One region of the Dehalogenimonas alkenigignens genome, then DNA from elsewhere that is predicted to be linked to it. Evidence: riboswitches for the same ligand, from Rfam matches in the RefSeq annotation. Region 1 holds a riboswitch; the other holds the start of a gene.
The links. Region 1 has a riboswitch for cyclic di-GMP ahead of DEALK_RS08940 (hypothetical protein). Riboswitches for the same ligand answer to the same signal wherever they lie in the genome.
Positions count from the first base shown of each region.

Region 2: it holds a riboswitch for cyclic di-GMP, as region 1 does, so the genes downstream of both, DEALK_RS06240 (hypothetical protein) here and DEALK_RS08940 (hypothetical protein) in region 1, are expected to answer to the same signal.

Region 1 is NZ_KQ758903.1:1,716,121-1,732,094, reverse strand. It holds gene DEALK_RS08960 (site-specific DNA-methyltransferase) at 1-1,100, shown strand, start outside; gene DEALK_RS08955 (type III restriction-modification system endonuclease) at 1,111-4,080, shown strand; gene DEALK_RS10010 (hypothetical protein) at 4,148-4,603, shown strand; gene DEALK_RS08950 (DUF5131 family protein) at 4,909-5,664, shown strand; gene tcmP (three-Cys-motif partner protein TcmP) at 5,695-6,525, shown strand; cyclic di-GMP riboswitch class II at 6,896-6,981, shown strand; gene DEALK_RS08940 (hypothetical protein) at 7,339-10,860, shown strand; gene DEALK_RS08935 (hydrogenase maturation protease) at 11,192-11,662, opposite strand; gene DEALK_RS08930 (nickel-dependent hydrogenase large subunit) at 11,664-13,274, opposite strand; gene DEALK_RS08925 (hydrogenase small subunit) at 13,324-14,289, opposite strand; gene DEALK_RS08920 (c-type cytochrome) at 14,336-14,956, opposite strand; gene DEALK_RS08915 (P-II family nitrogen regulator) at 15,151-15,507, opposite strand; gene DEALK_RS08910 (DUF1538 domain-containing protein) at 15,509-15,974, opposite strand, start outside.
Region 2 is NZ_KQ758903.1:1,172,024-1,187,997, reverse strand. It holds gene rpmH (50S ribosomal protein L34) at 1-43, opposite strand, end outside; gene rpsR (30S ribosomal protein S18) at 75-491, opposite strand; gene DEALK_RS06255 (single-stranded DNA-binding protein) at 527-928, opposite strand; gene rpsF (30S ribosomal protein S6) at 962-1,513, opposite strand; tRNA gene DEALK_RS06245 (tRNA-Asp) at 1,475-1,551, shown strand; cyclic di-GMP riboswitch class II at 1,826-1,908, shown strand; gene DEALK_RS06240 (hypothetical protein) at 1,946-3,415, shown strand; gene DEALK_RS06235 (S8 family serine peptidase) at 3,499-5,148, opposite strand; gene DEALK_RS06230 (endonuclease MutS2) at 5,355-7,706, shown strand; gene DEALK_RS06225 (histidine kinase N-terminal 7TM domain-containing protein) at 7,823-11,008, shown strand; gene DEALK_RS06220 (response regulator) at 11,001-11,636, shown strand; gene typA (translational GTPase TypA) at 11,886-13,721, shown strand; gene DEALK_RS06210 (Maf family nucleotide pyrophosphatase) at 13,734-15,572, shown strand; gene DEALK_RS06205 (prenyltransferase/squalene oxidase repeat-containing protein) at 15,569-15,974, opposite strand, start outside.

The sequences.
Region 1 (15,974 bases):
ACTGGCGAGGAACTGATCGTCCAACTATGCGCTACCAACTTCTCGGGATAACACCTGAGACTGGACAATGGCGTTGGTCACAATCACGCAGTGAAATCGCAGTTCGTAATTTTCAAGAGATGTTATCAACAATTGGAAAGACCGAAGAAGCGATAACACAAGAAGAAATTGATACGTACTATATGGAACGAATTGATGATGACTTGGACTTCATCAGGCTTTCATCGAATGGAAATCCAGAGCATTACGTTCCACCTTCTGATAGTGTTCTACTTAACGATATATGGTTTGACTTACCGACAAGTAGCTCGAAAGAAGTTCTTGCCCTTTTTGAGCAGAAGAAAGTTTTCGACAATCCTAAACAAACACGCTTAGTTCAACGGATATTGGATTTTGCCGATAAAGATGCCGTTGTCCTTGATTTCTTTGCAGGCTCCGGAACAACTGGCCACGCGGTCATGGCTCAGAACGCAAATGATAATGGTATGCGTCGATATATTCTTATCCAGCTGCCCGAAGCGCTTAATCCTCAAGAAAATGGCCAAAAAATCGCTGCGAATTTCTGTGACAAGCTTGCGAAGCCACACAATATCGCAGAACTTACAAAAGAACGGCTTCGTCGAACCGCGAAAAAAATACGAGACGAGGCCCCCCTTTTTATGGGTGACTTAGGCTTCCGCGTGTTCAAACTCGATTCAAGCAATATCCGGGCATGGGAACCGGACCGTGACAACCTGGCGGCGACTTTAGAAGCGCATGCTGAACACATCAAAACCGATCGTACTGAGCAGGATATCCTGTTCGAGTTGCTGCTAAAGCTCGGGCTTGACCTAACTGTGCCAATCGAGCATAAAACCATTGCGGGGAAGACAGTACATAGTATCGGCGCTGGCACGCTGATTGTCTGCCTAGATACCCAAATCACATCCGCCGAAGTCGAGCCGCTTTCGCTCGGTATCGTGGAGTGGCACCAGCAACTAGCGCCGGCGGGCGAAGTCCAAATTGTTTTCCGTGATAGTGCCTTCGCTGACGACGTGTCAAAAACAAACCTCACTGCGATTCTCGATCAATATGGTCTGGAAAACGTGAGGAGTCTCTAAAACCATGATGATGAAACTTCAATTCGAGCCAAACCTAGACTATCAGCATGATGCTATCGAAGCAGTATGCGATTTATTCCGCGGCCAAGAAATCTGTCGTACTGAGTTTACCGTTACCCGGGAAATTGCGACCGATCAACTGGGCTTGCCAGGAATGGAGAATGAGTTAGGTATAGGCAACCGTCTCCAACTCCTGGATGACGAAATACTAAGGAATCTGGGAGATATCCAACTTCGGAATGGTCTCAGACCATCTCCGATTCTGGCCTCTGGCGATTTCACGGTTGAAATGGAGACTGGCACCGGAAAAACATATGTCTACCTACGCACGATTTTTGAGTTGAATCGGCGGTATGGTTTCACTAAATTTGTCATCGTCGTCCCGTCTGTAGCCATTAAAGAGGGTGTGTACAAGACGCTGCAGATAACTGAAGAGCATTTTCAAAGCCTTTTTGCCAATACTCCATTTGAATACTTCCTCTATGACTCCAGCAAGCTCGGCCAGGTGCGGAATTTTGCGACCAGTCCCCATATCCAGATTATGGTGGTAACGGTAGGCGCAATCAATAAGAAAGATGTGAATAATCTCTACAAGGACAGCGAGAAGACTGGCGGAGAGAAGCCTATTGACCTCATCAAGGCTACCCGGCCGATCCTAATCGTGGATGAGCCTCAAAGCGTGGACGGTGGCCTGGAGGGGCGCGGCAAAGAGGCATTGGGAGCCATGAACCCCCTAAGCACATTGAGGTATTCTGCCACTCACGTTGATAAGCATCACATGGTGTACCGTCTGGACGCGGTCGACGCTTATGAGCGGAAATTAGTCAAGCAAATCGAAGTAGCCTCCCTCCAGGTTGAAGGCGGTCACAACCGGGGTTACGTAAAATTGATATCCACGAGTAACAAACGAGGGTTCTTTACCGCTAGAGTCGAACTTGACGTGCAGGAACTGACGGGAGTGAGTCGGAAAGAAGTTAGTGTCAAGCCGGGTGATGATCTTCAGCAGGTTGCAGGCCGAGCTGTATATGCGGATTGTTTGGTACAAAACATTGGATGCAAAATCGGCGACGAATACCTCGAACTGAGCAACTTGGAGAAACCGTTGCGCCCTGGCGAAGTCATCGGGGATATCGCGAGCGATGAAGTCAAACGGCTCATGATTCGCCGTACTATAGAGGAACATCTGGACAAGGAACTACGCTTGCGACCGCAGGGGATCAAAGTCCTGACTTTGTTCTTCATCGATAGGGTTGAATATTACCGCAGATACAACGACGATGGCGAACCGGTTAAGGGCAAGTATGCCGTCACGTTCGAAGAAGAATATCGCAAGGCTGTCGCAAAACCGAAATACCGCACACTTTTTCGTGACGTGGATTTAGAATCGGAGGCTACCGAAGTACACGACGGTTATTTTTCCATTGATAAGAAGGGAACATGGACAGATACCGCCGAAAACAACCAAGGCAACCGTGAAAATGCTGAACGTGCCTACAACCTTATTATGAAGGAAAAAGAGAAGCTATTAAGTCTTGACACGAAGCTGAAATTTATCTTTTCTCACTCCGCACTGCGGGAAGGCTGGGATAACCCGAATGTCTTCCAGATTTGCGCCATACGTGATATTGGTACCGAGCGAGAACGTCGCCAGACAATCGGACGCGGATTGCGCCTATGCGTGAACCAGCAAGGCGAGCGCCTGCGCGGTTTTGACATCAACACACTTACCGTCATCGCCACAGAAGGATATGAGCAGTTCGCCGAAAATCTCCAAAAGGAAATTGAGCAGGACACCGGTATCCGTTTTGGTACCGTGGAGAAGCATCAGTTCGCCGCTCTCCCGATTATGGACAAAGATGGACGAACTGCGGCGCTTGGTGTAGCACAATCCGAAATCCTCTGGTTACATTTGAAGGAAGCCGGGTATGTGGACGCCAAAGGGCAAGTTCAGGACTCCCTGCGTATCGTGCTAAAAGAGGATACGCTGGAGCTCCCTGAACCGTTTCAACCGCATCTCGCACAAGTAAAGGATATCCTGCGGAAACTGGCAGGCAAACTGGATATCAAGAATGCGGACGAACGTATGCAGGTGAAGACGCGTCAGGCTGTCCTTCATAGCGAAGAGTTTCAGGCTCTTTGGGATCGCATTAAGCACAAGACCACCTATCGAGTGCATTTTGATAACAATAACTTGGTGACGGAATGTGCAAGGGCGCTCGCAGACTGCCCACCAATTACTAGGACGAGAGTTCAAATTCGTAAGGCCGACATAGCTATCGGTCGAGGTGGCGTCTTATCGGAGGAAACGGCTGCCGCGGCACCGATCACAATTGAAGAAAGAGATATCGAATTACCTGACCTGTTGACGGACCTTCAGGACAAGACGCAGCTAACTCGCCGAAGTCTGGTGCGCATCTTGACCAACAGTGGCCGTCTGGATGATTTTAAACACAATCCTCAGCAGTTCATTGAGCTAGCGACTGATTCGATCAATCACACTAAGCGTTTGGCCTTGGTGGATGGTATAAAATACCGGCGGCTAGGAAACGAATACTATTACGCTCAGGAGCTCTTTGAACGAGAAGAACTGACCGGGTATCTCAAAAACATGTTGGCTTCCGAGAAGTCGGTTTATGAGCACGTCGTTTATAGCTCATCCGGCGTCGAACGCACTTTCGCCGAAGGTCTTGAAAAGAATGAAGCCGTGAAAGTCTACGCCAAACTTCCTGGTTGGTTCAAAGTCCCGACTCCCTTGGGCAGCTACAACCCGGACTGGGCTGTGTTAGTTGATAAAGATGACACCGAACGTCTCTACTTTGTGGTCGAAACCAAGGGCAGCCTTTTTACAGAGGACTTACGCGACAAAGAAAGCGCCAAGATTGAGTGTGGTAAAGTACATTTTGATTCTATTGCGGTTATTGATAACCCAGCGAGATTCGTTGTAGCTAGAACGATCGATGATCTAATGAAACATGGTTGAAAAGAACCTAAATCACATCAACTCATATTCGCATTATCCTAAATGATATTCAATGAGGGATTATAGAATGGTAAATGAAAGTAAACCATTAGGATCTGAAGATTCTAGCGCTGTTGAATTTGTAAAAGAAATGTTGGCTGGCGATCCGACATACGCAATCAATTTTGATCGAATTCAATGGGATCATGAAAATAAACGCTATGTCATTGTGGAATTTCTACTTTGTGAGGAAAAACAATCAACAAGAGGGATTACACCTTTATCTAGCCATCCTAACAGGTATTTCATGAAAAATTCAATGAAATTTATATCTCTTTGGAAACTTTCGCAAGTCATTGGGGCCAAATTATTTCTTGTAAACTACTCAAAAGCTGGCACTTCATGCGAAGATCAAGTTCTATTGATGGAAGTTCAAAATGTAGACGCAACGGCCTCTGCTCCTGTACAAACCATCAATTCTACGATGACGAGACAAGAATTCTCCTCATGGTTCAGAACTCTTAATCGAAGAGGACGCACTTAGTCGTAATTGGGACTTGGAGAAATATGGCTGGGAAAAATCACCCCGGAGGTTGCACATGTCTTGACATGCCGAATTGTCGTACATGCATGGAAAATGAGGCTACTAAGCAAGCAAGACAACAATGTAGTTATTATTTGGCAATGGTTAAAGTCGCGCGTAAGTATCCAAAAACCGGTCCAAGGTGTCTACATAAAACACCCCCTGAGGATTAGCGAACGATAAGATTCGGGGCGATTGACTTAACAATCACTGCCGATGAAGGTACGGCCCCAAGGTTTAGCGTGGCTGTCCCTTTAAGTGTTAAAATGGCTCGATTGATCAAGGCGGTATTAATGTCTTTTGAGTCATCTATCGAATGGACACAGGCGACTTGGAATCCGGTGACCGGATGTTCTGAGATATCACCCGGTTGCGCCCATTGCTATGCCGCAAGGTTCGCCAATCGATTAAAATGTATGGGTAACCCAAGATACACAAATGGTTTTCGGGTTACCCTGCATGATGATTTAATTGGCCTCCCCCTGAGTTGGAAGCGCCCAACTCAGATTTTTGTCAATTCCATGTCTGACCTTTTCCACGAGCAAATACCTCTCGAATTTATCGAAGCTGTATTTACAACGATCCGTACTGCTTCTTGGCACAGGTTTCAGATACTTACGAAACGGGCGTCACGTCTTTTAGAAATCTCACCCTATTTATCATGGCCAAGTAATCTCTTGATGGGCGTAACCGTCGAGAATCAGGATTATATTTGGCGCCTTGAGAAGCTGAAAAAAGTACCGGCTGCAGTGAAATTTGTGTCTTGTGAGCCATTGTTAGGTCAACTGAATTTGCCACTTGAGGATTTGGATTGGGTGATAGTAGGAGGGGAGAGTGGGCCTGGCGCACGCACTATGGATTTGAACTGGGTAAGGGAGATACGCGATCAATGCTCCCTGGTCAAGCTCCCGTTTTTTCTTAAACAGCTTGGTGGTACCAGGAACAAACGAGGTGAACAACTTGCACTATTGGATGGCCAGTTGTGGAAGGAATTACCCGAAATTCTCTTGATGAAATCGTAGCCAATAAAAAGAACGACGTCTGGAGGAATCGTGTGCGATCGCTGTAAGTCAAAACCAAATTCAGACGGCTACCCCCTCTTAGAATTGGGCCCATGGGCAAAAAATAAACTCCACTACTTAAGGTACTATTCTTCATTGTTTACGAACGGCATGAAAAGCCGGTGGCCTGAGACGGTCTATTTAGACCTATTTGCCGGACCCGGATTGTGTACTGTTCGCGGTACCGGGGAAACAATTCAAGGATCGCCAATGATTGCTCTGAGCCAAATGCCTCCTTTTACACATTATGTTTTTGTCGATTCAGATGAGAGTCATATCAATTCGTTGAACGCCCGATCCCAGTCCATTAACGCAGCCAGTGAAAAACTAATCCTTCCAGGGAATTGTAATAATAGTGAAATCATAAACAAGATCGTCAATTTCATCCCACCGAATGCTTTATGTCTGGCCTTCATCGACCCATTCACGTGGGATATAGATTTTAAGACACTTCGGGCTCTAACAGGATCCCGCCGTGTGGACATCATCCTCGTATTCCAAATCGGAGGGATTAAACGGGCGATCGAGTCGAACACGACCTCATTGGATCAATTTTTTGGGGACGATGGGAAATGGCGAAAACTAGTAGCTAACGCTTTGCCTAATCAACGCACAAGGTCACTTTTAGATCATTATCGGCATCAACTCTCGTCTTTAGGTTATCTTGGTCAGCAGTATCCGACTGAAGTTTCCGTGGTCAACACCAAAAATGTGCCCCTATATTACATGGTTTTTGCGACAAAACACCCTAGGGGGCAAGATTTTTGGCAAAAGGCAATTCACCACTCTGCAACCGGCACAAGGACATTGCCCGGATTTTGAAAACAATCTCGACCATGTCATGAAATCCAAAATCGTCAGGTAGAAATTGTGTTCAAATACTCTTTTCAGGACTACCTATTGTTCCTCGGGCTCCGCATAAGCATGACTCGAACCGGCTTGCTATAGGGCATCGAACACTATCTCAAACACCGGAGTTCTGTCTGTCGTACACCGTAGCCCACCACCCATCCCCTCCCCCCTTCCTCAAATGCTTGTTTCATACCCCCGCAACCCGATAAACAATAACGTATTGTAATAACTACCAGGTATAAACCATCAGATTATCAGCCCCTTTCTGAAAATACCCTCAAAAAGTAAGGATTGGTGAGGTTTAGTCATCTTGACTTCACCTATACGCAGCCTTAGTATGGAATATCCAGGAGGCTGTGACCCGGCGCCCCCCAATTTGGTCACTTGGGGCCCGGCGAGCCAACAGTGAAACCGGCTTGGGAGAGGCCGGTTTTTCTTTTGGAGGAGGACAAACCGCCGCCCGCGGCATCTATGGAAATTACGTAACCGCATATGCGAAATTACGTAAACATACGGATACCGCAAAGCCTTTACCGCCCGTTACAATCCTGAAGTATAAGGGGGAGAACCGGCACAAAGGGATTTGACTGCATATATCCGCCTGACAGGAAGCGATAATCCGCCCCTCCGTAACTGGTCACTTGGAGGACGGGGAGCCAGTAGTGAAACCGGCCTGGGATTAAAGGTCGGTTTTTCTATTTTCTTAGAGGAAGCAGGTGAGGTACACGGCACAAAACGGCAGCCCCTGACCCGAGACACGAGCAAACGGAGGAGGTTTGAAACATGAAAAGGGTCTTTAAGAAATTCCTTGTATTTGCGGGGGTACTGGCCGCCGTGGCGGCGGTACTCGTTCCCGCGCTGGCAGTGCCGGTAAGCGCACAGGCCACCAACTTCAGTCTTAATGGTTACCGCGTGACTGTAGGTGGCGGTGGCGCTTATAGTGCCGGCTGGACCGGCGGCAACCTTGGTAACCAATGGGCGGAGGGCGAGTGGGTACCTTACAAACTCGTCATTACTAACGTCCAGACAAATTACCCTGGTTTGGCCAATTTCCCCGACATCGTGCTTTCCTTTGACTTCCACGATGCCAACGGTATGTTCGTTGATCTCATCAGGGGCATCCAGGTTGGCACCACCGACCTGACTGACCTTCAGGGGTTCCCAACTTCTGGAGGCGGCCCCCAGGCGAATAATATCGCTGGCGCCCAGCTGGGTCAGAATGATCCAGATGAGTGGGCGTGGACCAACTTCGCGTTGCTTAACCTGCCAAATGAACAGGTTAACCGCAGCCTGGTCCCCCTCGGCGATCTTGATGTCGCACCGGGGACCGACAAGCACGTTTTCATTATTCACCCCAGTGACATCCTCGGTAAGGGCGGTGTCACCGTAGATTCCAACACTATCGTTATCTACTACCAGGCGCACCTGTCTCGCACCTTCGTCTGGTCTAACGCTCTGCAAGATTTCTATGCCACCGATGCTGACCTGGCAAAGTGGGGCGGTTACCTCTATGCCACCGACGCCTGGCCCACTTCCGTGCAGAACGGCTCAGGTTATCAACCGGGCTCGTCCGGGCATATGCACCTGGAAGTTGAGGGCACCGGCCAGCAGGACGTTCCCATCCCCATCCCGCCCAAGCCGGTGGGGTTGATTGACGGTTACAAATTCGAGGACCGGGATGCTGATCATATTTGGGATCCTGGTGAACCCGCTATTCCGGGTTGGGACATTCATATGTATTCGGTCCTTGAAGGTGGAATCGTTATTGATGTCCACGAAACCACAGACGCCAATGGTTTTTACTCATTCCCTAACCTGACCGAAGGGATATGGTACATTGGCGAGCATGTGGGTCCTGGTGATCCACCCCTTGCGGGTTGGACACAGACGTTTCCTTATAACGTTGGAAACGTCCCACCGGGCGCTAACTCTTCCCTCATCGACAATTTCCCGAATAATATTAAGGCCGCTATCGGCCCTGCTCATTTGGCCGAATGGGGCTGGATTGTTTCCCTAACCGACGCTGCGCCTATGCAGCACAACGTCAACTTCGGCAATGTGTCCTTCGCCACTAAGACTGGTACCAAGTTCCATGACCTGAACGCCAACGGGGTCTGGGACAACGGCGAACCCGGCCTCGGCGGTTGGACCATCTATGTTGACTACAACAACAACGGCGTGTTCGACGCCGCCACGGAACCCTCCGCTGTAACCGCGGGTGACGGCACCTATTCCATCAACAACGTCGCTCCGGGAACCTGGAGAGTTAGAGAGGTACTCCAGGCTGGCTGGTTTGCCTCATATCCGGCTACATCAGATGCGTTTGGCCGTTACCACGAGGAGACTTTCGTTGGCGGTCAAACTTATTCCGGCAACGACTTTGGCAACTGGACCACGGCTTCGAAGAGCGGCATGAAGTTTGAAGACATGAATGCCGACGGTGACAAGGACGCCGAAGATACCGGTCTGGCTGGCTGGGTGATCTACGTCGACTACAACGACAACGGCGTCAAGGACGCTAATGAGCCCTTTGCCACCACCGCCGCTGATGGCACCTACACCATCACCGGCATCAATCCTGGCACCTGGAAGGTCAAGGAAGTAGCCCAGGCTGGCTGGACGCAGTCCTACCCGGTCTCCGGCTATCACGAAGAGACCTTCACCTCCGGCGCTGCCCTGACGGGCAACGACTTTGGCAACTGGACCACGGCTGAAAAGTCCGGCTACAAGTTCAACGATAAGTACGACGCTGATGGTGTACGTGATGCTGACGGCGTGGATAACATCCTCGGCAACGCCGATGATGAAGTCCTGCTTTCAGGCTGGACCATCCGCATCTACGAAGACACCAACGGTAACGGCTTGCTTGACCAGGCTGAGTATGACGCTGGCCCGTTGTTCACTGATGTGACCGACGTCAACGGCGCCTACTCCTTCACCGTCAATCCCGGCAAGTACATCGTCGTTGAAGTCATGCAGGACAAACTGGGTACGCCGTACTACCAGTCCTACCCCGCTACCCCGGTTCTGGCCGGCGGCTTGAATACCGGCACTGAACTGCTGGGCGCGAACGGTCATGCGGTCACCCTGGTTTCCAGCCAGATTGACAACAACAACCACTTCGGCAACTACTGGCCGCACACCACTATGACCCTGTTCGACTTTGTCTGGGAGACCACTGCTGACGGCAACGTCACCCTGACTATCTCGGACACCAACGACGGCGATGTCAACCTGACCGATGCCCATGTTCATCTGCTGGCTAATGATGTCGAATACCCGTTCTCGCCGATCTCTACCCCGACTTCCGGTGATGACGGCGACGGCATCTTTGAGCCAGGTGAAACCTGGACCTGGATCGTCTACGTGACCATCACCCAGGACACCACCTTCTCCACCTGGGGCCACGGCGAGGATCCGTTCGGCAACACCGTTGACTACCCGCAGTACCAGTCTGAGTACGCCGAGGTCTTCGTTGAGGTCAATGAGGCCACTCGTACTCAGGGCTTCTGGTCAACCCACCTTGACTTCACCGAGATGATCTTCGACAACTACACCGGTGATGAGGTTGATAACGATAATGTTGGTTTCATTGATCTCGGTTGGCGCCAGATCACCAACATTAACGACCTGATGGGTGTATTCTGGGCTAACAACGCCAAGAACTCCGACGGTTCCAACCGCAGCGCTCTGTGTCAGGCCAGGATCATCGCTTCTAACCAGGCTCTCGCTGCCCTGCTGAACGCTGCCATGCCCGGCGGAGCTCCGTTGCCCGCTGGCTACAGCCCGGCTGAGATCGCTGCTATCCTCGGTGGTACCGATATTCCGGCCATCAAGATGCTCGGCTCGGTGCTCGGCGCCTACAACGAGGACGGTGACGATGTCGCCCTGGATCCCATCCTGGGTTCGACCGGCAAGGCCAACCCGCAGCAGGCTAAAGCCCTCGCCAACATCGGCTTCGCCGACTGCAATATCCAGACCAGCCTTGTCGTCGCAGCCCTGCCTGCGTCCGTAGTGAAGAATACTCCGGTTAACATCACCTTCACTCTGAACACCGTTAACGATGTCGGCGCGGCTGGCGGCACCTTCACGGTCATCGCCTCCAAGGACTCCAAGTTCCCCAACGGCGCTAACAAGACCATCACCGTCGGCTCCGGGGCAGTCAACGACATGCCGTTCAATGGCGGCGTGTCATTCACCCCGACGTCCGCCGGGACGTGGTACATCAAGATCACCTACAGTGGTGACGGTGAGAACTATGGAGGCTGCTCGGTAATCGTAACGTTGGTTGTCACCAACAGCTAACTACGGCCGTTCAACAATGGAAAAGGGGAGGGGCTTCGGCCCCTCCCCTTTCTTTACGCTTCCTCCGGTGGGACAGTGGGCTCATCCCACTTTGGTATCCGTCCCACCTCCTCCGCGGCAGGGCTGCCCTTCGCCCGGCGCCGGGGGTCCCAAAATATATTTTCCCCGGACCGCCAAAAACGACAAAACTCGCTTGACGGCCATAGGGAACACCTGTGCTATAATACCCGCCTATGAACTTCACCCGTGTATTTGCTGGACAGGTGCCGCCCCGGCGTTATGCGGCAGAGAATCGTTCCTTTCGTTTTTGCGATGAGGCTGTGAGGAAAAATCAGGCGGCGCGCCGGGGAAAGAGCCGCTGGAGGTGCTGCACCGCCTTGTCAGCCGCCTGCTGGACGTCGGCGGACAGCTCAAAGCTCCACTCGATGCGCGTCGGGCGGGTCACCAGGAACTCCACCTTCGGCTTTAACCCGATCACCCCCGCGATCTGCAGCAGCTCGACGACCCCGACCTGGTGGAACGACAGTTTCGACGCCTCCGACGACTTGAAGTCTTTATCGAGCTCGAACCAGCCGATCTCGCCCGGCGGCATGTCGGCGTCCATCACATCGACGATCACCAGCCGCTCGACGCCCGGCAGTAAACCAAGAAGGTCGAACCCGGCGACTCCGCCGGCCTCGACCTTCACATTATCCGAAACCCCGATTTCCTTGATCCGCCTGGCGACGTGTATGCCGAAGCCTTCGTCGCCCAGCGCCACGTTCCCCACGCCGAGGATCAGCGTCGCGGCGGTTTCCTCCATACTACTGGAGGTTGATGACCTTGACCTTGCCGGTCCGCCCGTCGATGACGTGGACGCCGCAGGCGATGCACGGGTCGAACGACCGGATGATGCGCACCACGTTGATCGGGTTCTCGGTGTCCGGCACCGGCGCCCCGATGAGAGACTGCTCGTACGGGCCTTTGACGCCGTTCTCGTCCCGGGGGCCGGCGTTCCAGGTGGAAGGCACCACCATCTGGTAGTTCTTGATGCGGTGATTCTCGATCTCCACCCAGTGGCCCAGAGCGCCGCGGGGAGCGTCCCACACGCCGAAGCCCTTGGCGTTGCGGGGCACCGCCTTCTCGTTCATGCCCACCAGCGGGCCGGCCGTCCTGAGCTCGATCAGCCGGTCGATCCAGGCAATCCCCTGGTCAACGATGGACTTGGTGATCAGGGCGCGGCACAGGTGCCTGGCCACGACGCCCTCTCGGCCGCCGGCTTTGAAAAAGTCCACCAGCGCCGGGAATTTGTTGACCAGGCCGCGGGCCAGCGGGCCGACTTCCATCGGTTTGCTGCTGTACCTCGGGGATTTGAAGTAGGAGTAAGCGCCGGTTTTATTGAGGTTGAACTCGGTCACGCCCACCGAAGGATGCAGCGCGGTGCTCCCCTGAGGGTAGTTATACCAGGAACTGGTAACGGACTCGGTGATCTTGGAGTAATCCACCGGCGCTACATTTATCCCGGCGATGTCGGAAAGCGTGCCGCGGGCGCCGGAAGCGTTGACCACGCCGCCTTTGAACAGGTGGTTTGATCCGCCGAAGGAAATGTCTTCCGTCTTGGCGGCTCCGTCCTGCGGCAGCATGGGGTAAGCTAAATAGTTGCCGTCGGTGGCGCCGATAGCCAGCTTGGCTAACGGGAAAAGCGGGCCGGTGCCGACAGCCAGCACGTCCGGCAGGTAAACGTTATCGACGAACTCCTTCTGTTCCAGCCACAGGTCGCGCAAGGCCAGGAGTTGTTCCCGGGACGGGGTAGCGACGCAGCCGCCGACCATTACGGTGTTGGGATGAGGCTGGATGCCGGTGATGAAGTTCAACATCTTCTGGGACTTAGCCTTCATCTCGATGGCTTTGATGTAATGAGAGACCAGGGTGGTTACCGTTTCCGGATCGTTGACGGTGAAGGCGTCCGGTTCATAGCGGGGGGTGAACGGCGATGTATCACCCTTGACCACCAGCCCGACGATTTTGTCCTTGATACCGAGCAACCCGGGATCGCTCCCTTTATAGTTGGCGATAGCCATGATATCCAGGTAGTCTAGGGCGGATAAGACATAGAAATGAACGTAGTGGTCGTGAACGTAGTACCCAGCGCAGAAGACGTTGCGCATCAGCCGGCCGGCTTCGGTCAGTTCGATATCAAAGGCATCTTCCAGCGCCTGCGCCGAGGCGATGGCGTGGACACCTTCGCAAACGCCGCACAACCGGCTGGTGACGTACGGGGCGTCCCAGGGGTCGCGGTTCTTGAGCAGGATTTCGATGCCGCGCGCCATGGTGCCGGCTGACCAGGCATCGGTAATGACGCCGTTGTTGACTTCGACTTCTATCCTGAGGTGACCTTCAATTCTGGTTAACGGGTCAACGACTACTCGGGTCATTCTAGAATTCCCTTTCCAAGCGTATTTTGAATCTTCACTCCCAGGGACACTACTTTACGCCGAAGTCATAGTCATGGGCGTAGAGAGGGCTGGTTTCCTGATAGAACTCAGGCTGGGAACAGGCGACGCAGGGAACCCCCGCCTGGATGCAGTAATTGGACCGCTGATTCCATTGGCGTTCCCAGCAATCCTGGAAGGCGATCGGTCCCTTGCAGCCCTTCAGAATTAGGCACCGTCCCTGCTGGGCCGGGTCTTTGAAATCGGTAACGAAGCGGCGGGCTTCGAACTGGCCGCGGCGGGCGCAGTTGTCGTGCTGCAGCTTTCCATAGAAAGCCAAAGGCCGATGGTAATTATCCATTTCCGGCGCTTTGCCGAAGGTCAGATAGTAGACGATGGTGGCTACCAAACGCTCATTATGCACCGGGCAGGTCGGCAGGTTGATGACCGGCTTGTTGCCGACATCGTCAAAGACATGATGAAGTTCCTTACCGCGGAAGAGGTAACCCACAGCGTCGGTCGGGCCGGAGCGCGGAATGCCGCCAAAAGATGAACAGGCGCCGACATTGATGATCACCGCCGCGTTTTTAGCCGATTCACGCACAATATCGACGAACGTTTTCCCGGCGATGGTGCAGAATTTGCCGTTCTGGGCAAGGGGAATAGCACCCTCGATCACCAGAACGTAACCCCCGGCTTTTATAGTGTCGGTAAGGGCTTTGTCTGCCTGGTGACCCGAGGCGGCCATTGCCGTCTCATGGTATCTCAATGAAATGGTGTCGAGGAGAATCGAGACCGCGGAAGGCTCAAGATTATTGAGGAAAGACTCGGTGCAGCCGGTGCAGCCCTGGCCTTCGAGCCAGATGACCGGAGGTTTAGCCGGGGCGACCTGCTCCAATGCCTCGACAATCCGGGGATTCAGCGCCTGGCTCAGTCCCATCGCGGCTACAGTCAAGCTGGCGATCTTAACAAAATCCCGGCGGTTCAATTGAGGCCTGGCTAAAGTTGCGAGATCCATTCTATCTCCTGTAGCGGGAGGCATCCCGCGGTTATTTTCTGGGATCTTACGGGGTTTCCTTTAACCATTTTGCAACCAGGTCACGCCGTTCCTTGTCCAGGTTCTGCCCGGACTGATGAGCGGAGATGAAAGTGCTGAGCCTGGCTTCAGTGGTAAAGTTGGTGATTTGGTTAGGAGTGATATTGGGTCCGGCCAACCCGCCCTGGCGGAAAGCGCCGTGGCACAGCGAGCAATTGGCGGCGTAGACCGCCGCCGGGTCGATCGGACCTGTTTGCGGCGGAGCGGCGACAGAGTTTGTTTTAAGGTAGTTAGCGAGCGAGTTGCGAAGCGGTTCGGCCATACCCACACCGGTGAAATGGACGCTGAAAAAGGAACTTAAGAATGAGGTGCTGAAGTTACTCACGTCGGTAAGCGCCGGCGCCACACCTCCCTGACGATTGGTACCGTGGCAGGATGCGCATTTACTGGAATACAAGAGGGTTGCGTCAACTCCGGCCACTGTCGGCAACAGCGTTCCGTCTGCCGTCGTTGGCGGGGGAGTTGTGGTTGCGGTCGGCTCAGTTGTCGACCCGGTGCAGCCGCCGATTCCAAGTACCGGCAATACAAGCACCAGCAGAGCCAGAATAGTTCCGGGAATGATACTGACCTTCGAGTCGTGTTTCCGCAAAGCCAGCCTCCTTGAAGAGATAAATGAATGATAGAGCGTGGGCTTGAACTAGTCAAGATAAAAATAATAACGTATTAGTACCACATAAACGTAGATAACCCAGTTTGGACATTACTGTTTAATAACTGATAACCTTCCCGGAAAATCGGCTCAACAAAGCGGTCGCTGGCAATCGCCAGCGACCGAAAACAAGATTACTCCTGACCAGCCGCCTCGTTTCCCGTGGGCTTTGGCGAGTTCAGGTGACAGACGCCGACTACTTTTTCAACTGGTACGACGAAAGCGATGCCTGATCCTGGTTCATCCAACTCGCAAGTATTAATAACGCTGTCCAGAATCGCTTGGGTCTTGTCTGGATAGGTAACAGACAAGACTATTTCCTTTTCGGGCTCGATCGGGATACCCAGGATATTTTGCTTTTCTTCGTGAATGCCTACCCCGCGCCCCATGATTATGGTTCCGCCTTCCGCTCCTGCTTTCATCGCGGAACGCATCGCCTGTTCCCCCCATCCTTTGTTGACAATGGTGATGATCAACGATCCGTCGCTCATGCTAGTTGCCTCCTGTGGCGCTTTTATTCCTGATGATAATACCGAGTACCATTACTGAAATGATTGGAGCCAGGGCTATCAGAGCTACCAGTCCCAGGCCGTAAACGGCGGCTTCTCCGGAACCGGCGGCTGATGCCAGACCGAGCCCGAGTCCCAGCAGAAAGGTGTTGGCAACGGGACCGGTGGCAACACCGCCGGCGTCAAAAGCAATCGAAATAAAGGCAGGCTGAGTAAATCTGAGAAGCAGGAGAACTATGAGGTACCCCGGGATCAATATGTATAAAATGGGAATGCTGTAGATTATCCTTGCCATTCCCAGAGCGACAAACACACCGACGCCGAAACAGGCGGAAAATAGAATCAGTGATGCCCGGATCGAACCGGCTGATGTTTTTTCTACCTGATTGCACAGGATGCGGACAGCCGGTTCACTTCTGGTTGTCACAAAGCCGAGGATAAAACCCAGG
Region 2 (15,974 bases), 540 kb from region 1:
GCTTGCGGGGAATCTTTTTCGGTTGGTAAGTCCTTTTGGGCACTTTATATCCTCACTTGATGTTCAGGAGTGGTTTACGCCGTTGCCGGGTTTTCGGTTGTCGCAGTCACCGCCGGCGCGACGTTTTCTGTCTTAGCTTCTGGAGCGGCTTCGGCAACTTTCGGAGCCGATGGGCTCATCATCCAGGAGGTGCCGGATTTTCTGATATGCTCCGGAACGAACGGCAGCAAGGCTATGATCCGAGCTTGCTTGATGGCTTCCGACAACGCCCGCTGGTGCCTGGCACAGGTGCCGCTGCGCCGGCGCGGATCAATCTTGGCACGCTCGGAGATATACCGCGAAAGCCTGGCGGTATCTTTGTAATCAATGATGATGTTTTTATCGGCGCAAAAAGCGCACACTTTACGCCGCTGCTGGAAACGGCCGCGCCCGCCAAAACGTCCGCCCGGACGTCCCTGAGGCCGAGCGCCTGAATCACGTGAAGTTACCAATTATTTACTCCTATATCCGATCTGTAATTTACTTATTAAAAGGGAATATCTTCCGGCGTAATATCACCGGCGGGTTCGGCGCTGCTGGTTTCATCGGCAGCGGCGGGCTTTTTATCCAAGAGGTTGACGGTGCTGGCGATTACCTCGGTCTTATAATGCTTCTGACCGTCCTGGCCGTCCCAGGTTCGGGTCTGCAATCGGCCTTCAACATAAACCAAACGGCCTTTTGCCAGTAGCTGGTTGCACTGCTCAGCCAGCTTGTTCCAGGCGACCACGCTGAACCATTCGGTTTCTTCTTTGCGCTCCCCATCGGGAGAGTCCCATCTTCTGGTGGCAGCCACACGAAACGAAGTCACCGGATGTCCGCTGGGCGTAAACCGCATCTCCGGATCTCCGCCAACGTTGCCGATAATCATGACCTTGTTTAGACTGACCATGAATACGTCTCCTCAGCTGCGCGACGAGTACACCTATTTACCAGGGCAAATAATCAAATGGCGCAGCACGTCTTCTGAAAGACGAAGGTCATTGTTGATCTTCTTCGTTAGAGAAGATACGGCACTGAACTTCACCAGAAAATAGATGCCCTCGGTCTGGTGTTTGATGGGATAGGCCAGTTTCCGTTTGCCCCACGGCTCTGTCGAAGCGATAGAGCCGCCTTTTTCGGCCACCAGCTTGGCGATGTGATCCAGCCCGGCGTCGAGCTTCTCTTTCACCAATTCAGGGCGGTAAATGACTACCAATTCGTAATTGCGGACCGGCTCAGTCCTGGAGCGTAAAAGCTCTGTAACCGGCTGGACCTTCTTTTCTTTAACAGCGATAGTATTGTTCCTCCCAATTTTTGCTTGTAATCGCAAGAACTTGGGTATTATAGCACAAGGTATATGGGCAAACAACAACCCGGATACCGATTCATTGGAAGGAAGACAGCCTCCAACTTGTTGACACCTGGAGGCGTGAATTGGTACACTCTTTTTTCGCGCGGCCCCGTGGTGTAGCGGTCTAACATGCCACCCTGTCACGGTGGAGATCGTGGGTTCGAATCCCATCGGGGTCGCCATTCTTTTCAGGTCTTTGATCAGCAAATATCTTCCAAGTTTCCACTTAATTTTTTATGTCTACTTGTATACCTACTTCTGGTAAGGTTTAGTAAGTTTAGGTTATCTTGACTCAACCCATATTTGGCCTTACATTGATGAAGAGGAAATGCGCACCCCTGTGTTGAATGGAAATTACGTATTTTTACGTATGGACAGGACCTTCAGGGGATGTGAGCATCGCAGGGTCAAAACGGAGGTACGAACAACCGAGTATAAAGTCTTAGATTAATTCTGATGATCAGGAAGCGTTGAACCGCCGTCTGTATTTGGATCACTTGGACGGCGGGGAGCAAGTAGTGAAACCGGCTTGTGGAAATATGGCCGGTTTTTATTTTCATAAAAAGGAGGAGTTTTATGAAAGCTCTAAAGAAGTTCTTGATCCCCGGCATTGCCGCTATACTGGCCGTTGCTGTGGCTGTGCCGGCACTGGCAAACCCGACATTTACGGAGGGCAACCCGACTGCGGTTAGTCTCGGATGTGATTTCGGGTTTAAGGTTGACCCGCCAAACTCCGGGACATACAACATTGATGGCTTCAATACCGTAACCATCACGGTTTACGACACTCCGGACGGACAGGCATTCGATTGGACTTCAACTCTTGGTATGGATGCGGTTATCGTCAAGGGTGGCCCGGATGCCAACGTATATTATTACGATCCGGAATCCTTTGGTGATACCGGTCTCCATGCTCCGGTGGTTCCCAGCGGCAAGTGGGCAAATCTAAGCCATATAGAATTCTGCTTCGACTATGAAGTGACCGTAACCAAAACCGCAGTGACTTCATTCACCCGGACCTTCACCTGGGAAATTGTCAAGACTGTAGACGAGGATAATTGGGACCTCGACACACTTGAGGTCGGCCAGACCGCCACTTCCACTTACACCGTCACGCTCACTAAGAGCGAACCCGTAGACAGCGATTGGGCTGTCAGTGGCACCGTGACCATCGCTAATAACACCCCGTTCACCGCCACTATTACCAGCGCCACCGATGTAATCAGCGGCTTCGGCAATGTGACGGTCGATTTCGGGGTCACCTTCCCGTACGCTCTGGCATCAGGCGCCACTCTTGAAGGTACGTATAGCACCGCTCTGCCGGATGCGGCCTCCCGTGTCAACACCGCGACCGTGACGACCACCGGTACGGTCGGAGGCGGGTCAGCCACCGCGGGCGTGATTTTCGGCGCTCCCACCACTATAATCAACGATACGATCCACGTAACCGATAGCTACGCCGGCAATTTGGGAGCTTTCAGCGCTAGTGGTTTCGTCACCTACCAGAGGACCTTCTATGAAGAAGGAACCTATCCGAATACAGCTACAATTGTTGAAACCGAGCAGTCAGATGACGCCACTGTGACTGTCGTAGGCGGCGGCGGCGGTGATGACGAGGAACCCGGTGACGGTCAGGGTCTCAGCCCCGGATTCTGGAAGACCCATCCTGATGCCTGGACCGGTTATTCCACCGGCGATGCCTTAGGCGGTATTTTCGATCTCGGCGACTTCGGCAACCTCGGCGACAGCACCCTGCTCGAAGCTTTGAATTTCGGGGGCTCCGGTGAGTATGGCAGGGCCAAGACCCTGCTGCGGCAGGCGGTAGCAGCCCTTTTGAACGCCGCTTATTTTGGCGAAGACTACGGCATGAGTGAACAGGACATCATCGACGAAGTCAACAGCGCCCTCGTCAGCGGCGATACGGGAGATCTCCAGTCCGACCTCGATGACGCCAACAACCAGGGCGGCGAGGTTGAGGATCCAGGACCGGCTGATCCTACCCCCGGCTATGAGAAAGACAATCCCGGCAAAGGTAAAAAGCCCTAACAGGTAAAAATCCACGATTCAGACTAAAGAAGCAGGGAGGCCGTTCGGCCTCCCTGCTTCTTCTTTGGTATCTCAGCTGTTAGCTACTTATTGCTTTTTCCGTTAGTTGGTGACGTGAGAATATAGGACGCCAGATTGATGCCGTTATCCGTATCCCATTCATATCCATCCGTGGAGACCATGGTTACGCTGGCTAAATATGTCCCGGCGACGGCTTTGGACAAGGTGAAAGTCACCAATCCGGCACTATCAGTTGTGCCTTTGAGCTGCCACGACTGGCTTCCAGTGGTAATTGTCACCGAAACACTTGCCCCGGCAACAGTACCGGCTTCACTAATAACCTTGGCTTTGATGACCAGATTCTTCCCACTGACGGTGAAGGTTACTGCGTCCACCCACATGGGCTTCACCACAGGTTGCTCAGGGACTGGCGCGGGTGTGGGCGCCGGTTCAGGTTCGCTGACAGGTCCTTCTTCGATGGGTTCAGTGCCTGGCGCTGGTGACGTCCCGGGTTCAGGTTCGGTGGCGGGTGGCGGTGCCGCATTTGTCGGTTGGCTCAAACCGGCGACAGCCTGGGCAGCGTTGATCCGGCCGCCGCCGATGCCGCTGACGCCGATATTATCGCAGGTTGCCTCGATCAGGTCACGGGCTTCGTCGTTGAGCCGACCGTTGCCGTTGGTATCGGCAACCCCCGACATAACCAGAGCGGCCAAACCGGCAACAAAAGGCGTCGCCATCGAGGTGCCGCTCTTATAGCCGTAAGCGCCGTTCATTAAGGTGGAATAGATGTTTGAACCCGGCGCGGCCAGGTCAACCCAGCTGCCGTAATCCGAATAGGAAGCCAGTCTATCCGCCGAATCCGTGGCGGCCACGGCGACAGCGTTTGCATAATAGCCGGGGTAAACCGGCGTCGAATTGCCATTGTTTCCGGCGGCGCAGACCACCATCACGCCTTTGTTCCAGGCGTAATTGACGGCGGATTCCAGGGTAGAGGAGGCGGAGGTGCCGGACAGGCTCATGTTAATGACACAGGCGCCGTTGTCCGCCGCCCAGATGATACCCTTGGCCATGCCGGAATAAGAGCCGTAGCCGTCATCGCCCAGTACTTTGACGTTAAGGAGCGAGGCATTGTAGCCCAATCCGGCAACACCCAGGCTGTTGTTGGTGATGGCGGCGGCGATGCCGGCGACATGGGTGCCGTGTCCCTTGACATCTGATTCAGTAGCGCTGGTGGAGAAGTTGATGCTGCCTTTGATCTTGCCAGCCAGATCCGGGTGGTTCATGTCAATGCCAGTATCCAGGATGGCGATAACCACTGCGCCCGATCCGGTGGTCACCGACCAGGCTTGGGAAGCGTTGACCTTAGCCAGACCCCACTGGCTGGGAAACGAAGGATCGTTGGGAACATCTTCTGCAGCGGCGGTGTAATCATATTCGGCGTAGAGGACGTTTGGATTGTTCTGGTAGACCTTGAGCATGCCAGCGGCCTTGCCGGGGCTGAAGGTCAGGACCTGGACACCGATGCCGGGGATGGTGTCGGAGACATGAGCTTCGGACTGGCGGTGGAGCGCGGCGATGTCGGAGGCCGCGGCGCCGGGGCGGAAAGCTACCAGGATTGTGTCCTGCCCAACAAGGTCTTCACCATCGTATTGCTGTGCCGCGGCAAGTGCGGCGACGGGCGTTGAGAGGATCAAGGCCAAAGCCGCCATGATGGCCAATTTGAGAATTTTCATCTTATTCCTCCTGGCAGGATGCGAAGCGTTAACCGGTTTGACACGCTTCGGATATAGTCAGATAGGAGTTTAACGCAGCGGCGGGCGCTTGATAATCACCATTTGGTACCGTTTGCGCCGCATGTTGGCCAGTATTTAGTACTATGATAATTGCCCAATTGACCCCGCCGTTTCGACAGGGTTATCTATGGTGATACAATACGGCCGTGCATGAGAAAGATCTGACCCTCCTCGAATTCCCCCGTATCAGGGAAATCGTCTCCGGCTATTGTTCTTTCACGATGTCCCGCGCCCAGGCGCTTGAACTACTGCCGTCGTCGGAGCTTGACCAAATCAAACGCCGCCTGGCCGAATCCGCGGAAGCGCGGCGTCTCCTGGAACTGGAGCCTGGATTCTCCGTTTACGGATTGTCCGACATAGCAGAACCAGCGCGCTATGCCGCGCTGGGACGGGTGTTGGAGCCGAAAATCCTGGCAGAAATCCGAAAATCCCTCGGTCTTCTGCGCCGGTTGAAAAGCAAACTGGATGAGACCGCAGTCTCAACTCCGCTGTTGAACCAGGCCGCCTTGGACATCGGTGATTTTGCCCATCTGGAAAAGAACCTGGACAAAGCCATTTCGCCGGAGGGCAGCCTGTTACCGCACGCCTCCGAAAAATTGAGCCTTATCCGGCTCCGATTGCGGACGAAACGATCTGAGGTCATGGAACGCCTCCAGGATTTCATCCAGTCGGATAATACCCGCCGTTTTATCCAGGAACCCATTATCACTGAACGCGAAGGCCGGTTCGCCATCCCGGTCAAGGCGGAGCATAAAGGTGAAATCAAGGGCATCGTCCATGATGTTTCCAATTCAGGCGCAACAGTCTTCGTCGAACCTTTCGCCACGCTTGATCTCGGCAATGAATTCAAAGAACTTGAAATCGAGGAGATGCGGGAGATTGAGCGCATCCTGACCGAGCTCTCGGCTCAGGTGGGGGCACTGGCGCCCGCCATTGAAAACGGCCTCGGCGCCGCGGCCAAAATCGATTTCGCGTTGGCCAAAGCCGGATACGCCAAGCGCGCCGGAGCCCGAGAGGTCGAGGTTTATGAGCCTTCAGCGACCGACCCGGCTATGATTCGGCTTGACACCGCCCGTCACCCGCTGCTGGGAGCCGGGGCGGTTCCATTGTCAATCGAGTTAGGCAAAGATTTTTCTATTTTAGTCATCACCGGCCCCAACACCGGCGGCAAAACGGTGGCGCTGAAGGTGATTGGCCTGCTGTGCCTCATGACCCAGGCAGGGCTGCCTGTACCGGCCGGAGAGAAAACCAGGCTGCCGGTTTTCAGGGGTATCTTCGCCGATATTGGCGATGAACAAAGCGTTCAGGCGGCGTTATCTACCTTCTCCGGCCACATGAGCAATATCGCCCGGATCCTCAACAACCTGAAGGAAAAAAGCCTGGTACTGCTCGATGAGCTCGGCGCCAGCACCGATCCCCAGGAAGGTTCGGCGATCGCCCGAGCGGTCTTGCTGCATCTTCTGGCTAAAGGAGTGATCGGCGGGGCGACGTCTCATTTTACCGACCTAAAAGTATTCGCCCACGTGACTCCAGGTATGCAAAACGCCTCGTTTGATTTCAATCCTCAAACGCTGGCTCCAACTTACCATTTGACCCTCGGAATGCCCGGCGGCTCCAACGCCATCGCAACCGCCGCCAGATTCGGAATTCCAGCCGAGGTCATCGGGCAGGCCGAGGCGATGCTGACTGAAGGTACCCGCCAGCTGGAACAACTTCTGGCTGAACTGCAGGTTGAAAAAAAGCGCCTAACCGATATTGAAAAAACCCTGGAACGTGAAAAGGAACTTCTTCAGAAGCAGAACCAGGCATTAGCGTTGGAACTGAAAACACATAGAGAAGAAAAACAGGCCATCATCCAGCAAGCCCGAGATAATGTCATCGAAGAAGTGGCGGCGCTTCAAAAAGATCTGAAGCAGGCCCGGAACGCATTGGAGCGCCAGAAATCTGAAGCGGCTCTTTTAATGGCGCGGAATGTGTCAGAAGACGTCAGGGAACGGTTGAAGAAGGGGATCTGGCAGGCGCCGGACTCCGCTAAACCGGATACAGACGAAGGCCAACTCACAGCAGGCGACCGCGTCTGGTTGAAAGAAGCCGAGGTCGAAGCGGTGGTACTTTCACAAAATGAGAGAACCGGCCAGGTGGAAGTGTCTTCCGGCCCGTTGCGGTTTAAGTTGGGCAGGGAAGGCGTTACCAGGTTGACCGGAAAATCAAAGGATCCCAGGCCGGCGGTCCAGGTCCTTTCTTCAGGCAGAAACGCCAGGCTGGAACTTGACCTCCGAGGCAGAAGGGCCGAACACGTGTCACCCATGCTCGACGAATTCTTAGACGATGCCGCCTCCGCCAGTCTCCAGGAAGTTCGTGTGATTCACGGGCACGGCACCGGGGTTTTGCGAAGCATTGTCCGTGAACTGGCAGCCAGGCATCCACTGGTGGCCTCACTCTCCGCCGCCCCGCGTGATCAGGGCGGCGACGGGGCTACAATGCTGCGTCTGAAATAATCAATTTTCATGCTTGGCCGGCATATTGACAGTTTGGCGGGCTATGATAATATTAGGCAGATTAATGAATTATCAACCTGATATCACACAGCCGCCACCGGCATGAAGGTTTGAACATGCCGCCTGTTTCAGCTGCGTTCATCCTCACTCCTTATACCGTTGTATACTTCCTATCCTTTGTCATTTGCGCCATCGCCGGTACGGCGGCCTGGCGACGGCGCAAAACAGACGCCGGTTACTGGCTTTCATGGTTAATGGCTGCCGCTTCCTTATGGTGTTTTTTCGGCATGCTGGAAGTGTCGGCAACAGCCACCGATGTGAAGGTTCTCCTTTCCAAATTCGAGTACATCGGCGGTTTGAGCGTGCCGGTGTTTTTCGTCATATTTGCGCTGGCTTACACCGGGCAGCAGCGCTGGATCACCAGACGAAATGTCAGCCTGGCATTTATCATACCCGTCTTAACTCTTATATTGACCGCCTCCAATGAAGCCCACAGCCTGATCTGGACGTCCTTCGAGCCGGGGCCGGCAGGCTCAAATTTGATTTATTATATTCATGGACCCTGGTTTTGGTTCTCCAATATTGGCTACACGAGCCTGTGCGTTCTCGCTGGAAGCCTGCTCGTCGTCCGTTTCGCGTTTAACGCAAACAAGGATTTCCAACCGCGTACCGCGCTGGTGGTTATTGGCGCGATAGTGCCTTGGGTAATGGGGTTTCTTTACGTTTTCGACATTAATCCTCTGCCTGCCTTCGATCTGACCAGAGTCGCCTTCTCATTTTCCGGCCTGCTGTTTCTCTTTGCGATTTTACGGTGGCGCCTGCTGGATATCATGCCGGTTGCCTACAACGTTGTCCTGGACGCGATCCCTGACGGCATGCTGATAATCGACAAACATAACCGGATTGTTGATTTTAATAGGGCAGCCGTGATGATGATTGAGACAAGCCAGCCGATCTCCCTCGGCCAGCGGCTGGAGTCTCTGACGAGTGAAGCGTCCTGGTTTGCTGCCGTCACCGAAAATATTTCAACTCCAGCCGGACTGTGCCTCAAGACGCCCACCGGCCGTCATTTGGAAGCCGGGATTACAGACCTGGGTGGCGAAAATGGCTCCAACGGAAATCGCGTGATCTTTCTTAAAGATATCACCGAACGCAAGGCAGCGGAGCAAGCCCTGACCAGGAGTGAAGAGCTGTATCGCTCGCTGTTCGAAAATATGTTGAACGGCTTTTCTCACTGCCGCATTATTCTCGAAGATGATTTACCGGTTGATTTTGTCTACCTTAACGTTAACCGAACTTTTACTGAACTGACCGGGCTTAAGAATGTCATAGGAAAACGGGTTACCGAGGTAATTCCGGGAATACATCAAACTAACCCGGAATTACTTGAGATTTACGGTAGAGTCGCCGCCACAGGCATTCCGGAAGTTTTTGAAACATATCTGCCGGGTCTCGACATGTGGTTTGATATCTCAGTGTATAGTCCGGAAACCGGATATTTCGTTGCCGTTTTTGATGTGGTTACCGAGCGGAAACGGTTCGAAACGCAATTGAAAAAAGCCGCCTCCGATTGGGAAACGACATTTGATTCAATTACCGACGCTATCGCTATCATCGACGCCGACCATCGGATCGTCAGGGCGAACCGGTCCCTCGCCGCAATATCCGGAGTGTCCGGCGACTCTTTAGTTGGCCGGCATTGCTATGAGATTATCCATGGCACTGATAAGCCGCTACCCGGATGCCCGCACATGTGCACTTTGACGGAGTGCCGCCAGGCCACGGCTGAATTTCCCGAACCAGCGCTCGGCCGCCACGTCGAGATTTCAACATCGCCGCTCCTGGGAAGTGGCGGAAACAGTATCGGTTCAGTCCATATCATCAAATATATCACCGAACGTAAAAAAATCGAAACTGCCCTGCAGGAAAGCGAATCGCGCCTGCGGTCGCTGTATAACAATATGGCTGAGGGCGTCGCGCTTCACCACCTGATATTTGACGATTCCGGGCATCCGGTAAACTACCGGATCATCGATGCCAATCTCCAGTTTGAGCGGATCCTGGGTATAGACCGCGAGGCAATATTGGGTAAAACAGCAACTGAAGCCTACGGGGTTCAAGAAGCGCCTTACCTTTCCGAATATGCCGGGGTGGCTCTGTCAGGGCAACCGGCACGTTTGGAGACGTACTTTCCGCCGCTCGACCGCTATTTTGATATTTCCATCGCTCCGTGGGGTCAACAGGGTTTCGCGACCATTTTTACCGACGCGACGGAACGGCAAAGAGCCTGGGAGGCGAAATCAAGGCTGGCAACCATTGTTGAGTTCTCCGCCGATGCCATGATTGGCCGAGATTTGGCAGGCCGGATAACCAGCTGGAACAAAGCCGCGGAGAGGATTTTTGGATACTCGGAGGAGGAAATGCTCGGCCATACCAGCGAGCTGTTGCTGCCGTATGGCGATATTACTTCGATTGATAACGTGCTGGAGCAAATCCGGCGGTCAGGCCAGAGCGTTTCATTTGAAACCTTGAGAAACCACAAGGATGGAACCGTCATTGATGTTGCCGTCACCATCTCCCCGGTCAACGACACTGCCGGTAAAGTCATCGGATTCTCCTCAATCGCCCGCGACATCACCGAAAGCAAGAAAGCGGCCGCAAGAATCAAAAGGGCTTTGGAAGAAAAAGAACTGCTGCTCAAGGAAATCCACCACCGCGTCAAGAACAATATGCAGGTGATCTCCAGTCTGCTTAAGATGCAAAGCCGTTTCGTCTCCGACGAACCAACACGCCAGATGCTGCGCGAGAGTGAAGAGCGGATCAAGAGCATGTCCCTCGTCTATAACAAGCTATATGAATCCGCCGACCTGGCGCACATCAACATCCGGGACTATGCTCAGGAACTTGTCCACAATCTAAGCCACGCATACGCTATGTCGCCAGGCATAGTCAGGATATCCACGGAGATTACCGAAGCGGCTTTCGACCTTGATACCGCCGTGCCGATTGGATTGATCATCAATGAACTGGTTACAAATTCCTTAAAATACGCCTTCCCGGACGGCCGCCGGGGGGAAATTATAGTATCGCTGAAACTTGAAAACGGCCGCTATTCGCTTTCAGTCAAGGATAACGGGATCGGTCTGCCGGAAGGCTTCGACGCCCGCGGCGGCCGCTCGTTAGGCTTGAGACTGGTTACGGCGCTGGCCGAGCATCCGCTAGGCGGCAAAATGACCGTTAAGAGGGACGCAGGCACCGAATTCAGTTTCGTGTTTGAGCAGGGAGGACCCAATAATGGCTAAAGCCAGGTTAATGGTGGTTGAGGATGAGGCCATCACCGCGGAGGATATCAGGAGCAGCCTTGAAGGCATGGGGTACGATGTGGTCGCGGTGGCCGCCACCGGCGAAGAGGCGCTGCGGATTGCCGAAAAACTTAAACCTGATCTGGTACTTATGGATATCGTTCTTAAAGGCGGGCATTCCGGCATAGCCACGGCTGGGGAGCTGCGCCGCCGGTTCTCGGTTCCGGCGGTCTATTTGACCGCGTATGCCGACCCGGCAACCCTCGCTCAAGCAAAACTCGCCGAGCCTCTGGGATTCCTGACCAAGCCCTTCAACGAAGCTGACCTGAGGGCTTCAGTGGAAATGGCTTTATATAAAGCCGGAGCTGAAGCGGAGAGGCAGGAGCTTATCCGTAAGCTTCAGGAGGCTTTGGATAAGGTTAAAGTGCTTTCGGGTCTGATACCAATTTGCGCCAGCTGTAAGCAAATCCGCAATGACAAGGGTTTCTGGCAATCTGTGGAGAATTACATATCCGAACATTCAGGCGCCGACTTCACCCATGGCATCTGCCCTAGCTGTGCCAAAAAACTCTATCCGGAATATTTTGATCAATTATATGGGAAAGGCAGCGGCGGCGCACCGGAATAATCGATTTACACGCAAGCTGGAGGCCAAATACATATCCCGAACAACCGGTTCGGTTAATACTGCAACCAGAGCAGTCAACTTAGATAGGTTGTCATCCTGCCTAATAAACGTTAAAATATAGATTAGATGTACCTGCTTCGGTCTGTTGCCTCGCTGCGGCGCCGCCGCTTCCGACTCTAGACGCTTTTGACAGGCGTCGTTTTTTGCGTCCACCGAGTATTCTGCCGTGCCGTTTTATAAGGAGATTTTGTGCCCAAGTACCGCGACGATATCCGTAATATAGCCATCATCGCCCACGTCGACCATGGTAAAACCAGCCTGGTCGACGTGTTGCTGAAACAGAGCCACGTTTTCCGCGAGAACCAGGAGGTCGGCGAACTTATCCTGGACCGCAACGCCCTGGAGCGTGAAAAAGGCATCACCATCCTGGCCAAGAATACCGCGGTGGAATACCGCGGCCACAAGATCAACATCATCGACACTCCCGGCCATGCCGATTTTTCCGGCGAAGTGGAGCGCGTTTTGAATATGGCCGAGGGCTGCCTTCTGCTTATCGATTCGGTCGACGGGCCGATGCCCCAGACGCGTTTCGTGCTGAAGCAGGCGCTGGACAAGAAATTAAAACCCATCGTGGTCATCACCAAGATGGACCGGCCGACACGCCGCATCAAGGAAGTGCTGGCGATGACCCAGGATCTGTTCCTGGAACTGGCGACCGAGGATTCTCAATTGGACTACCCGGTCATTTATTCGACCTCTCGAGGCGGCTACGCCACTACCGATCCTGATGCCGCAGGCGCCGACCTGGTCCCGCTTTTTGAATGTATCCTGAAAAACATACCGCCGCCGGAAATCGAGGAAGGCCCGCTGCAGCTTTTAGTTTCCAATCTGGACTATTCCACCCACAAAGGACGCATCGCCATCGGCCGCATCCACCGCGGCAGCATCTCTCCCCGGGATTCGGTCGTGGTCATCGATAAGCACGGCGTAAACCATCGCTACACCGTGAATGAGGTCTTCACTCACATGGGCCTCGGCCGGCTGGAAGTCGAAAGAGCCGAAGCAGGCGATATTGTGGCGGTGACCGGTATGGAAGATGTCAGCATCGGCGATACCATTGCCAGCCAGGAGCAGCCGGAAGCCCTGCCCGGCATTACCATCGGCGAACCTACGGTGAAAATGACCTTTGGTGTCAACACCTCACCGTTCGGCGGCCGTGAAGGCAAATACTGCACCTCACGACAGCTTCGAGCTCGTCTGTATCGCGAACTCGAGACCAACATATCGCTTCGTGTCGAGGATACGGATTCGCCTGATGTCTTCCTGGTTTCCGGACGCGGCGAGCTTCACTTATCAATCCTCATCGAGACCATGAGACGCGAGGGTTATGAGTTGGAGCTATCCAAGCCGGAAGCGATAACCAAAACGGTCGGCGGCAAAGTGATGGAGCCGATGGAATCGTTGACCGTTGACACTGTCGAGGAGTGCATCGGCGACCTGACTGAAATGCTAGCCAAGCGCAAAGGCCGGATGACCAATATGCACCATGACGACATGGGAAACGTGCGCATGGAATATCATATACCCACCCGCGGCCTCATCGGATTCCGCAGCGGATTCCTGACCACCACCCGCGGCCGGGGCGTGATGAACACTTTATTTCTTAACTATGAACCATGGCAGGGCGAGATCGGCACCACCCGTTCGGGCGTGCTCATCGCCGCCCAGGCCGGCACCGCGGTGACTTACGGTTTGAACAACGCCCAGGCCCGAGGACTGACATTCATCGACCCGATGACCGAGGTTTACGAAGGGATGATCGTCGGTCTTCACGCCAGAGGCTCCGACCTGGTGGTCAATGTCTGTAAAGAAAAGAAAATGACCAACATCCGGTCGTCAACTTCCGACATCGCCCTGAAACTAACCACCCCGGTCAAGATGTCGCTGGAGGAATCACTCGACTTCATCGAGGATGACGAACTGGTTGAAGTTACACCTAAAAATATCCGCCTGCGCAAGAAGTTGCTGTCAGCGCATGACCGCAAGCGAGCCGGCCGCGGCAGTCCCGAAGAAGCCGACGAGTAGCATGACTGTCTGATGGTCGAACAATTCGATATCATTAAGGTCAAACTCGAAGGTATTGGAGAATTCGGCGATGCTGCTTCGGAATACCAGGGGCTCCGGGTCTCGGTTTTCGGCGGTATCCCTGGTGAAACGGTCGAAGCAAGGGTCATCCGCATCAGCCACGATGGACTCGATGCTATCGTAGAAAACGTCATCGAAGCCTCACCCCACCGGCGGTCCGCGGTCTGTAATAAATTCGGCGAATGCTCCGGCTGTCAGTGGCAGCACATCAGGTATTCCCACCAGCTTGAACTCAAGCAAGAACAGGTCCGCCGGGCGCTTGAGTCGGAAGGGCTGGACTCCGCAAGCGTCCAACCGGTGTTGGCTTCTCCTGATGAGTTCGGCTACCGCAACCACGCCCGGTTAACGGTACGCCGCCGTATCAACCAATTCGGTTTTATCAACCGGGTCACCCACCGTTTTGTGCCGATCGACCAGTGCCCCATCATGGCTGAAGGGATCGACAGCCTGATGGCTGCTCTTTCCGGCCGCTGCGCGGAGACCACCCAGTTCTCCATCCGCTACGGCGTCAACACCGACGACTATCTTATCCAGCCGCGGATGCTGAACCCGGAGATTACAGTGATCACCGGTCAGCCTTACTACTTTGATGTTATGGGCGGACGTAAATTCCGGGTGTCTTCACCCGCCTTCTTTCAGGTCAACACTCCCCAGGCAGAAAGACTGGCTGACCTCATCCGCGCCAGGCTGGAACTGTCCGGCAGCGAGACGATTATTGACGCTTACGCCGGCGTCGGCACTTTCGCCGCTCTGCTGGCGCCCTACGTTAAGAAGGTCATCGCTATCGAGGAGTCCGGAGCAGCGGTCAAGGACGCTCGGGTCAATGTTCGCGACATCCCAAATATCGAACTATTGGAAGCTAAAACCGAATCAGTGCTGCCTCACCTCGGCCGGCTGGCTGATGCCGTCATCATCGACCCGTCACGCACCGGCTGTCATCCGGCCGCCCTGAAAACCCTTAGCTTCTACCCGCCAAAGCGTCTGGTGTATGTCTCCTGCAACCCGGAAGCCCTGGCCCGCGACCTGCGGGTGCTGACACGCGGACCTTATGCCGTAAAAGACATATCTCCGGTCGACCTGTTTCCCCAGACCTACCACGTGGAAACGGTGGCGACGCTGACATTCGCCGAGAATAAAGAAAAGAATTTTCTCGCCCGACAGAAACTGGTGCTCGCTTCAGCCTCGCCGCGGCGCAGTGAAGTATTGACAGCGATGGGGCTTAAATTTGAGGCGGCCGCGTCTGAAATCGCCGAGGCGCTGACCGAAGGCTTGTCGCCGGAGGAGCAGGCAAAGGCTCATGCTATAAACAAAGCCGCGGCCGTCGCCGAACGGTATGGTGCCGGCACCATCATCGCCGCGGACACTATCGTCGTCTCGGGCGATGAAATTCTTGGCAAACCAGCTTCGGCGGAAGAAGCGACGGCAATGCTGCGGAAGCTCCGCGGGAAAACTCATCGCGTCGTCAGCGGTGTCGCCGTCACCGACGCGGCGACCGGGGAAACGATAGCCGATTCAAGCACCACCCTGGTCACAATGAGGCACTACACGGATCAAGAGCTAGAGCATTATGTAAAGACTGGCAGTCCGCTGGACAAGGCCGGGGCTTACGGTATTCAGGATAAAGGCTTTAATCCTGTTTCCCATATCAAAGGTTGTTATTTAAACGTTGTCGGCTTGCCTGTTTGCCTGATGCAGGGACTTCTTCTCAAGCTCGGCGTACACCCGACTATCTCAACGAATTGGCGGCCCGACGGAAACTGCCCCGATTGCCGGAAGTGGCAGTGCGCCTAACCGGGAAAAGCCGCCTTCAAAGTCCTCAACACCCGCAGCGTCACCCATTTACTGGGTTTGCCCTTCGCCTCTATGTTCGACCATATCTTGCCGTTGTAAGAGTACTCCATAGGCCAGCGTCCGGCGGCATCCTGTTTATCCATTACCAGTTGCCAGGCGTTCTCAAGCCGAGGATCACCGCCCCGGCCAAAACGGGATAAAATTTCAAGCACCTCGAGCATATCGGAGATATAAAAGTTCGGAAAGCCGAATTTCAACCAGTTTGCGCTGACTTTTCCTCCTTCCCGGTACGGAAAATTGCACTTTGTCAGATCTGTTCCCAAAAAGAAGGCGGTTCCTTTGTTTATAGCCTCAACCATTATCGGGGTTCGTTTGTGCTCCGGGACCGCGGTCATGGCTTTC